One region of the Brevibacillus sp. MS2.2 genome, then DNA from elsewhere that is predicted to be linked to it. Evidence: a T-box and tRNA genes for the amino acid it is inferred to sense, from the RefSeq annotation. Region 1 holds a T-box; the other holds one or more tRNA genes.

Region 1 (4,246 bases):
CTTGGATGGTGTTCTCCCAGGTCGGTGAGTTCGCGTCCTCAAAATCAGCCATGAAAAGCCGAGCACCCGAGTTCAGCGCATTGATGACCATTTTCCGGTCACCCGAAGGTCCCGTAATCTCCACCCGTCTGTCTTGCAAATCTTTGGGCAATGGAGCAACAGTCCAATCTCCTTTACGAATGTCCGCTGTTTCCTGTAGAAAATCGGGCAGTTGACCTGCATCAATCTGCAATTGACGCTCCACACGTTTAGCCAACAATTGCTGGCGTCTTTCGCCAAACTTTTGCTCCAGCTTCATTACAAATTGGATTGCTTCTGGTGTCAGGATATCTTGATAACCGGGGTGCATCTCACCGGAAATCTGAACCCCCAGCGGATATGGATTCGTTGGTACGGTAGTCAAAACAGCTCCTCCTCCCTCAATTCAAAGTTATTATGGTACAGATAAGTAAAATATTTTTTATTATATAACAGTAGTAGCAAAAAAATGTCCTTACTCCTGATACCCACTGCCACTGCAATGGCTGCAGCTTACATGCCCGTCTCCCAAGCAATTGTGGCAAGCCGCTCCGTTGGCATCATGACCAACGCCTCCACATTTTGGGCAATTTTGTTCTCCGTTTCCTTCACATCGATAGCAGTCCATTCTCCATTCCTCCATTTCTGTATTAAAACAATATTCTTAAAATTTGTTTTTATTATATAACAGAGATTAGTACAGTGCAACACGTTTTTTGAAAAAATCCACCTGTATTAGTACACAATATAAAACAGCCCTTGACCCGTTATGGATCAAGAGCTGCTTTCCAAATCTCTCGCTTATTACTTCGGTGCAATCTTATCTACTCCGCCCATGTACGGACGAAGAACTTCTGGAACCACGATTGTTCCGTCTGCCTCTTGGTAGTTCTCCAAGATCGCTGCTACTGTACGTCCAATCGCCAAACCAGACCCATTCAATGTATGCACAAATTCCGGCTTCGATTTCGTATCGCGACGGAAACGAATATTGGCACGGCGCGCTTGGAAATCTTCAAAGTTCGAGCAAGACGAGATTTCACGGTATGTGCCGCCGCTTGGAATCCAAACTTCCAGGTCGAATTTCTTCGCAGCAGTAAATCCTAGATCGCCTGTACACATGCTCAGGACACGGTATGGCAGACCAAGCAGTTGAAGCACCTTTTCAGCGTTTTTCACCAGTTTGTCGAGCTCTTCATAAGACTCTTCTGGTTTCACGAATTTCACCAGCTCAACTTTGTTGAATTGATGCTGACGAATCAACCCACGCGTATCACGGCCCGCAGAACCCGCTTCCGAACGGAAACATGCGCTGAAAGCAGTGTAGTAGCGAGGGAGATCCGCTCCATCCATAATCTCATCACGATGCATATTGGTGACCGGCACCTCTGCGGTTGGAATCAGGAAGTAATCTGGTCCCTCGATTTTGAACGCATCCTCTTCGAACTTAGGCAATTGACCCGTTCCCGTCATGCTCGTACGGTTGACGATATACGGCGGGATCACTTCTTCATAGCCATGCTCATTCGAGTGCAAATCCATCATGAAGTTCATCAGTGCGCGCTCCAGGCGTGCTCCCATGCCTTTATAGAAAACAAAACGGCTACCTGTTACTTTTGCCGCCGTTTCAAAATCGAGGATGCCTGCTTGGCTAGCGAGCTCCCAGTGAGGCTTAATCTCGAAGTCAAATGCACGTGGCTCTCCCCATGTCCAGGCAATCACGTTATCGTCTTCTGTCGTACCGATCGGCGTGCTCTCATGCGGCAGGTTCGGGAGGCTCAGCAAAATGAACTCCAGCTGCTCATCCAGTTGGCGCAGCTCTTCATCCAAAGCCTTGATGCGCTCATTTACTTCTTTCATTTCAGCGATCAGATGGTCTGCATTTTCCTTATTGCGTTTCATAACCGCTACTTGCTCGGATACCGTGTTACGCTTATTTTTCAGCGCTTCTGCTTCTTGGATGACTTCGCGACGCTTTTCATCTACTTCCACAAATTGATCCAACGCAGAAATATCTTCATTGCGGTGAGCCAAACGGTGTTTTACTTCTTCCAAATCCTGGCGTAATACTTTTACGTCCAACATGTGTAAATCCCTCCGAATCGTATTGAAAAAAACAAAAAACACCCGTCCCCTGGTAAGGGACGAGTGTTGTATACCCGCGTTGCCACCCTCGTTGACACATGCAGCAATCCTTCATGCATATGCCCACTCTTCCGTCATAACGGGACGGTTCCGGGCAAAGTTGTTGTTCCTTTGCCACTCCGAGATGGATTCCTTCACATGACCGGATCGGTTTGCACCTACCACCGACTCTCTAGGCCTGGCTCTTGTGAAGTACTTGTTCTCATCATCGCATTCTCATTCATGAATACTATTATTGTTAACTGTACTACAGGTTCTATACGTATGTAAAGAGCAGCCCACCTCGATCTTTACAGAAAAAAGAAGATCGGCGCCTTTTTAACGGCCGATCTTCCGATATGACAACTAGCTTCTGTATTCCTTGACCATGTCGAGGAAGTATTTATGCAGTCTTGTATCTTCGGTCAATTCTGGATGAAAGGCTGCTGCCAAATAGTGACCGCTTCGGGCGACAACAATCTTGTCTTCGTGCTTCGCCAAGACTTGACCATTCTCTCCCACTTCCATAATATACGGTGCCCGGATGAACACTGCCGGGTAATCTGCTGCCACACCCGCAACAGGCATCAAGACTTCAAAGCTTTCCTTTTGGCGACCAAAGGCATTCCGCTCAACTTTGATCTCCATCAAGCCTAAATGGCAATCGTCTTGTCCTTGAATCTGTTTTGCCAGAAGAATCGCTCCTGCGCAAGTTCCGAAGATCGGCTTGTTCGCCTTACCGAACTCTTGAACCGCCTCCATGAATCCGTACTTGTGCATCAGCTTGCTAATCGTGGTGCTCTCTCCGCCGGGAATGACCAGCCCGTCGAGGTCATCCAGTTCTTCTACTTTTTTGACCGGGACGGCTGTGGCACCAACCTCTTCTAGCATTCGCACATGTTCTGCTACAGCTCCTTGTAGAGCGAGTACGCCGATTTTCATGCTACTCACCTTACCAGCCGCGCTCTTGCATGCGATCAGCTTCACGAATTTTGGAGATTTCGATTCCTGGCATTGCCGTTCCCAAGCCTTTGGATACGCGAGCAATCAGTTCGTAATCCGTGTAGTGGGTAGTCGCTTCCACAATCGCGCGAGCAAACTTCTCTGGATTCTCTGATTTAAAGATACCAGAGCCTACAAACACGCCATCGGAGCCCAATTGCATCATCAGGGCAGCATCTGCTGGTGTTGCTACTCCACCTGCTGCGAAGTTTACGACTGGCAGCTTACCTGTTTTGTGTACCTCTTCAAGCAGTTCGTATGGGGCACCCAGGTTTTTAGCTTCCGCCATCAGTTCATCGTAGGACATGGCTTGCACTTTACGGATTTGGGACATCATCGTACGCATATGACGAACAGCCTCTACAATGTTTCCGGTTCCTGGCTCACCTTTTGTGCGGATCATGGATGCACCTTCACCAATACGGCGGAGCGCTTCACCCAGATCACGGGCACCACATACAAACGGTACAGTGAACTCTTTTTTATTGATATGGTACAAGTCATCTGCTGGTGTGAGTACTTCACTCTCATCGAGGTAATCTACACCCAGAGACTCGAGAACACGCGCTTCAACAAAATGACCGATACGAGCTTTCGCCATAACAGGAATCGAAACAGCATTCAGTACTTCCTCTACAATGCTAAGGTCAGCCATACGCGCAACTCCACCAGCTGCACGAATGTCAGACGGTACACGCTCCAAAGCCATTACAGCAACAGCACCCGCTGCTTCTGCAATTTTTGCTTGTTCAGCATTCACGACGTCCATAATGACGCCGCCCTTTTGCATTTCAGCCATACCTCTTTTAACGCGGGACGTTCCTACTTGTACCATTACAAATACCCCCTACATCATGAGTCAGAACCGAAACTGTTATGCGGTGTTATGGTTCCAGTTACCGTCATTGTAAACGATAGATGTAGGGGAAAACAATAGTTATTTAATTTCCTGTTCCACTGCTAAACAAATTGCTGAAAAACTCTATGATGCTGCGGAAGAACAGACGAATCCAGCTGGCTTCCTCTACTGCCTGTCCTGCTACGATATCCACACCTGCTTTTGCTGCGTCTTCAGGCTGCAAGTAATCCGTATCCTTCACGC
Region 2 (4,246 bases), on a different contig from region 1:
CGCAAAATGTAACCCTCTTATTGCCATAAAAGGAGTATAATGAAGAGTGGCTTCCCGATAAATTTGGGGGGAGCCACCTTTTGTGATTTAACTTACACTAAATACTACAAGTTAAATTGTGAACAAATTGCGTGAGAAGTTTCAAAAAATAGGTTCGAATGTAACATAAATTGCTTCGCTTCCTCAACCGATACCAAAAGAGAGACAAAATAGGGGAGATAGGGGAACAGATATGCCTACATACTATTACTTCACCTGCCTAAAATGCCGAACCCGGGGGGGAGTTTTCGGCGAACAGGCCTGGGGTTGGGGGAACTTTGACATGATCGAGTCCTTCAAATACCTGGCCCACCACATCCGTACATGCGGGGAAGATTCGATTCGCGTGATTTCTGAGGATGTAGATGATTATGTAGATCAACTGCACGGAGAGTACAACACCTTCCTTGAGCAAACGAAGCATATATTTCCGCATTCCAAAGACTGGGAGTTCCTTGATCGATGGAAAACATTAAAAGTAGAAGAAATGAAGCTAAAATGGGTCGAGGAAAACCGGATCATGCATCCAGATGATCGGATGAAAATATGTGGAGTTGTGGATGCCGTGGACATCTTGAAAGAAGGGGCGGGAAGAGTCTCCTTCAGTGCTAGTGTGACGGATGATGATGGGAAAGTGTGGAAAATTGTAGCTGACATGCGCGAATTACCCATCATAAAACATTCGTATATCATCATTGGCGTCATGCAAGAGCATTCTATATTAGGGGATGTCATCGAGGTGTACAAGATGATTCCACGAGTCGCCGTTCAAGAGGAAAGGGGTAACGATCATGATTCTGGAGACAATCGGACAATTGCTAATTAAAGTGCGCGAGGAAAATCCTCTTGTACATAACATGACGAACGTAGTTGTCACGAACTTTACAGCGAACGGCTTGTTAGCTCTTGGTGCATCACCTGTCATGGCGTACGCCAAACAAGAGGTGGCAGACATGGCAAAGATCGCCGGAGCTCTTGTATTGAATATAGGGACATTGAACGAGCATGAGATCGAAGCGATGCTGATCGCAGGAAAATCGGCGAATCAGCATGGCGTGCCTGTTTTGTTTGATCCAGTGGGAGCGGGAGCAACATTGTACCGAACCGAGACAAGTCAACATCTTGCGCAGGAACTCGACCTAACCCTCATAAGAGGAAATGCTGCCGAGATTGCCAATGTCATCGGGGAGCGCTGGGAAATTAAAGGGGTAGATGCGAAGAAAGCGGGAGGAGATGTCGCGGACCTAGCGAAAGAAGCAGCGAGAAAGCTTGGGACAATCGTTGCGATTACGGGCAAGGTCGATGTGGTTTCGGATGGAGAAACAACATACTCGATCCATAATGGTCATCCAATCTTAACGAAGGTGACCGGAACTGGCTGCTTGTTAACATCTGTTATGGGAGCGTTTGCAGCCATTGCAAATGACAAGCTGATCGCCGGAGCTGCAGCATTGGTATGCTACGGTGTTGCTGCGCAGCTGGCAGCAGAGAAAGCAGCAGGAGTAGGGCCAGGCAGTTTCCAAGTCGAATTTTTGAATGCGTTGCATAACTTGACCCCAGAGGATGTTCGCCTTTTTGGGTACATCGAAAAAAAACAATAAAAATTCCCCTTTAAAAAAGGGGAGAAAAATGGCCGTAGAAGATTAAGCTAGATATGTTAGAGAGTAGCTGTAATTTCGTAATGAATAGGACAGCAGCTTCTTCTGGTGCTCTGATAGTGCTAGGAATATAAATTCTACTTGATCATCATCGTATGGACGGACATAAAAACGGGAAATACCATGACAAATAATTTCTCTCTTTAACGTCAGCGCCACACTGGCGTCTGTTCGTATGTGCAATTCCACGCTGCGTACCCTCCTTGGACATTCAATAGAGTACCAAAAAAATACAAGGAAAAACAAGGGAATTATGTCTGATTCATGTCCAAGTTGTTACCGTTTTTGGGATGAAAACTGACAAGGAAAATGATTCAGAAAAAACTAGCGGGGATTGCTGGGAAAGCATCCTGTTCGAGAGAAAAAATTCGAGATGAGACCGGCCATTCTCCCTTTTTCTGTTGAGTTATTTACTTTATTTCGAAGGCAGCGTACGAGCTCCTGATCGCAATGACAAGAAAAATAGCCATGCTTTTGATAGCAATCATCATGCCTCTTGCAACATCTGTCGACGTCATCAATTGGCGCACCCGGCCCGGAGCATCCAGGCCCACACCAGTTTCCGTACAAACAGGGGAAGCCTACTGAACGGCGTTTTCTTTTTGACAACTGGCATCACTCCGTTTTGTAAAGGGATACTACTTGTATCATATTGAACAGGAAGTGATGTTGCTTTAGGCAATCTCCCTTTTTTCGTTTCGATAGATAATCGCCTGATATGAATGGCACGGAGGTCAACCAAGGGGAAAACTTTCAAAATATCACTTGAAATCATGTTGTGAATATGATAGATTAATTCTTGCCGAAGCGAACGCTTACAGGCTTGATGGATGGATGTCCGAGCGGCCGAAGGAGCACGATTGGAAATCGTGTAGGCGGTGTCGAACCGTCTCGTGGGTTCAAATCCCACTCCATCCGCCATCATACCTGGCCCGTTGGTGAAGCGGTTTAACACAGCAGCCTTTCACGCTGTCATACAGGGGTTCGAATCCCCTACGGGTCACTTATATCCCGCATAGTCAAGCAATTGCTTTGCGGGGCCCCAACAACTTGTTTGGGGTAGGGAGGCTTAGCTCAGCTGGGAGAGCATCTGCCTTACAAGCAGAGGGTCGGCGGTTCGATCCCGTCAGCCTCCACCATTTTTATATGCGGTCGTGGCGGAATTGGCAGACGCGCTAGATTCAGGTTCTAGTGGTGGCAACACCGTGGAGGTTCAAGTCCTCTCGACCGCACCAAGCAAACCCTATATATGGCGGTCGTGGCGAAGGGGTTAACGCACCGGATTGTGGCTCCGGCACTCGTGGGTTCAAGTCCCATCGATCGCCCCATATATGTTTAAATGTAAAATGAAATAGCCCAGCGGTGGCTCCTGTAAAGGAACTCCGGCTGGGCTTTCTTAGTATCCGTCTACGTATGATCAACAGGCTGATAAAAATGAAGGCGATTGCCAAAAGGATCGGTCACGCTCACTTCAAGCGTTCCCCACGGCGTCTCTTCTAGACCGGGACGAGCGTACATGTATCCTTGACGCAACAGTGACTGATGAAAAAGCTCAATGTTCTCTACCTGTACCCGAATCGCTGAGCCAGGACAAGCATCCCCGTGATGCTCAGACAGATGAAGCGTGCATGATGGTGAGGAAATTTGCATGTATAAAGGAAAGTGATCCTCGTAACGATGCTCCCAATCAATCTGAAACCCTAGAAACTCCACATAAAACTCTCTTGCCTTCTCAACGTCAAACATGCGAAAAATAGGTGTTATGATCTGATTCATTTGCCAAGAAACCTCCTGATTGTATTGAGGGAGGCGAGGTGCACCCCTTCGTGAAAAATCGTTCGGACAAGCACTTGTGCAATCGTATGCATGCCGGATTCCGTTGCGGGAAATTCTTCTTCTAATCGATCCTTGTAAGCAGCTTGGATCTTCTGAGGTTGTTCTTGTAATAACGTGACGAGCACTTCAAGATTCGGTGGTGGTGTATCCCAGTCAGCAGGTTTTGTCCCGAAGTTGAACCATTCGTTGAAGCCAGGGGGGATTGGGATCGTTTCTTTTGTAAGGTGAGCGATCCATAAATACTGATCGAGATAGATGTGCCCTAGATTCCACAAGATATTGTTGGAAAAACCATCGGGAATGATGTTCGCATCTTCATCCGTCAAACCAGCGATTGCTTTTAACGTCTCCTGTCGATAATCCTCTAGCTGCTGGAATAGCACCCTGTGCCGCTTTTCCATACATTTCCCCCTTTTGAGTGGCAGTCTTAGGAAATAGATTCGAGTCAGATAAGCTACTTCCTTCTAGTAAGAAGGGGTGTACGAACAAAAAAGCGTGCAGAACCAGCTCATCTGCACGCTTTTTAGTATGCTGTGTATGGGAAACGGCGCTACATTCTTTCCTGCTCGAGGGCGTGAGAAGGGGAGAATAGTTTCCGCCATCTTACTTGCGGTACACAAATGGCAGCCAGGATCATGAATACGCCACCCCATTGAGGGAGAGAGACAGTCTCTTGAAGCACGAAACTCGACAAGAGCACAACTGTAGGCAGC

The links. The T-box of region 1 lies ahead of serS (serine--tRNA ligase). A T-box ahead of a tRNA ligase gene usually reads a tRNA of that ligase, here a tRNA-Ser.
Region 2: it encodes a tRNA-Ser, which carries the amino acid that the T-box ahead of serS (serine--tRNA ligase) is inferred to sense. The anticodon was not compared.

What each region holds. Positions count from the first base shown of each region.
Region 1 is NZ_JABSUZ010000031.1:63,825-68,070, forward strand. It holds gene aceB (malate synthase A) at 1-403, opposite strand, end outside; gene serS (serine--tRNA ligase) at 823-2,103, opposite strand; T-box leader at 2,156-2,381, opposite strand; gene pdxT (pyridoxal 5'-phosphate synthase glutaminase subunit PdxT) at 2,509-3,084, opposite strand; gene pdxS (pyridoxal 5'-phosphate synthase lyase subunit PdxS) at 3,095-3,979, opposite strand; gene HP568_RS23015 (D-alanyl-D-alanine carboxypeptidase family protein) at 4,086-4,246, opposite strand, start outside.
Region 2 is NZ_JABSUZ010000008.1:76,034-80,279, reverse strand. It holds gene HP568_RS09540 (RtcB family protein) at 1-40, shown strand, start outside; gene HP568_RS09535 (hypothetical protein) at 323-865, shown strand; gene thiM (hydroxyethylthiazole kinase) at 831-1,640, shown strand; tRNA gene HP568_RS09520 (tRNA-Ser) at 2,526-2,618, shown strand; tRNA gene HP568_RS09515 (tRNA-Glu) at 2,627-2,700, shown strand; tRNA gene HP568_RS09510 (tRNA-Val) at 2,761-2,836, shown strand; tRNA gene HP568_RS09505 (tRNA-Leu) at 2,846-2,932, shown strand; tRNA gene HP568_RS09500 (tRNA-His) at 2,950-3,025, shown strand; gene HP568_RS09495 (glyoxalase superfamily protein) at 3,105-3,473, opposite strand; gene HP568_RS09490 (DinB family protein) at 3,470-3,934, opposite strand; gene HP568_RS09485 (EamA family transporter) at 4,084-4,246, opposite strand, start outside.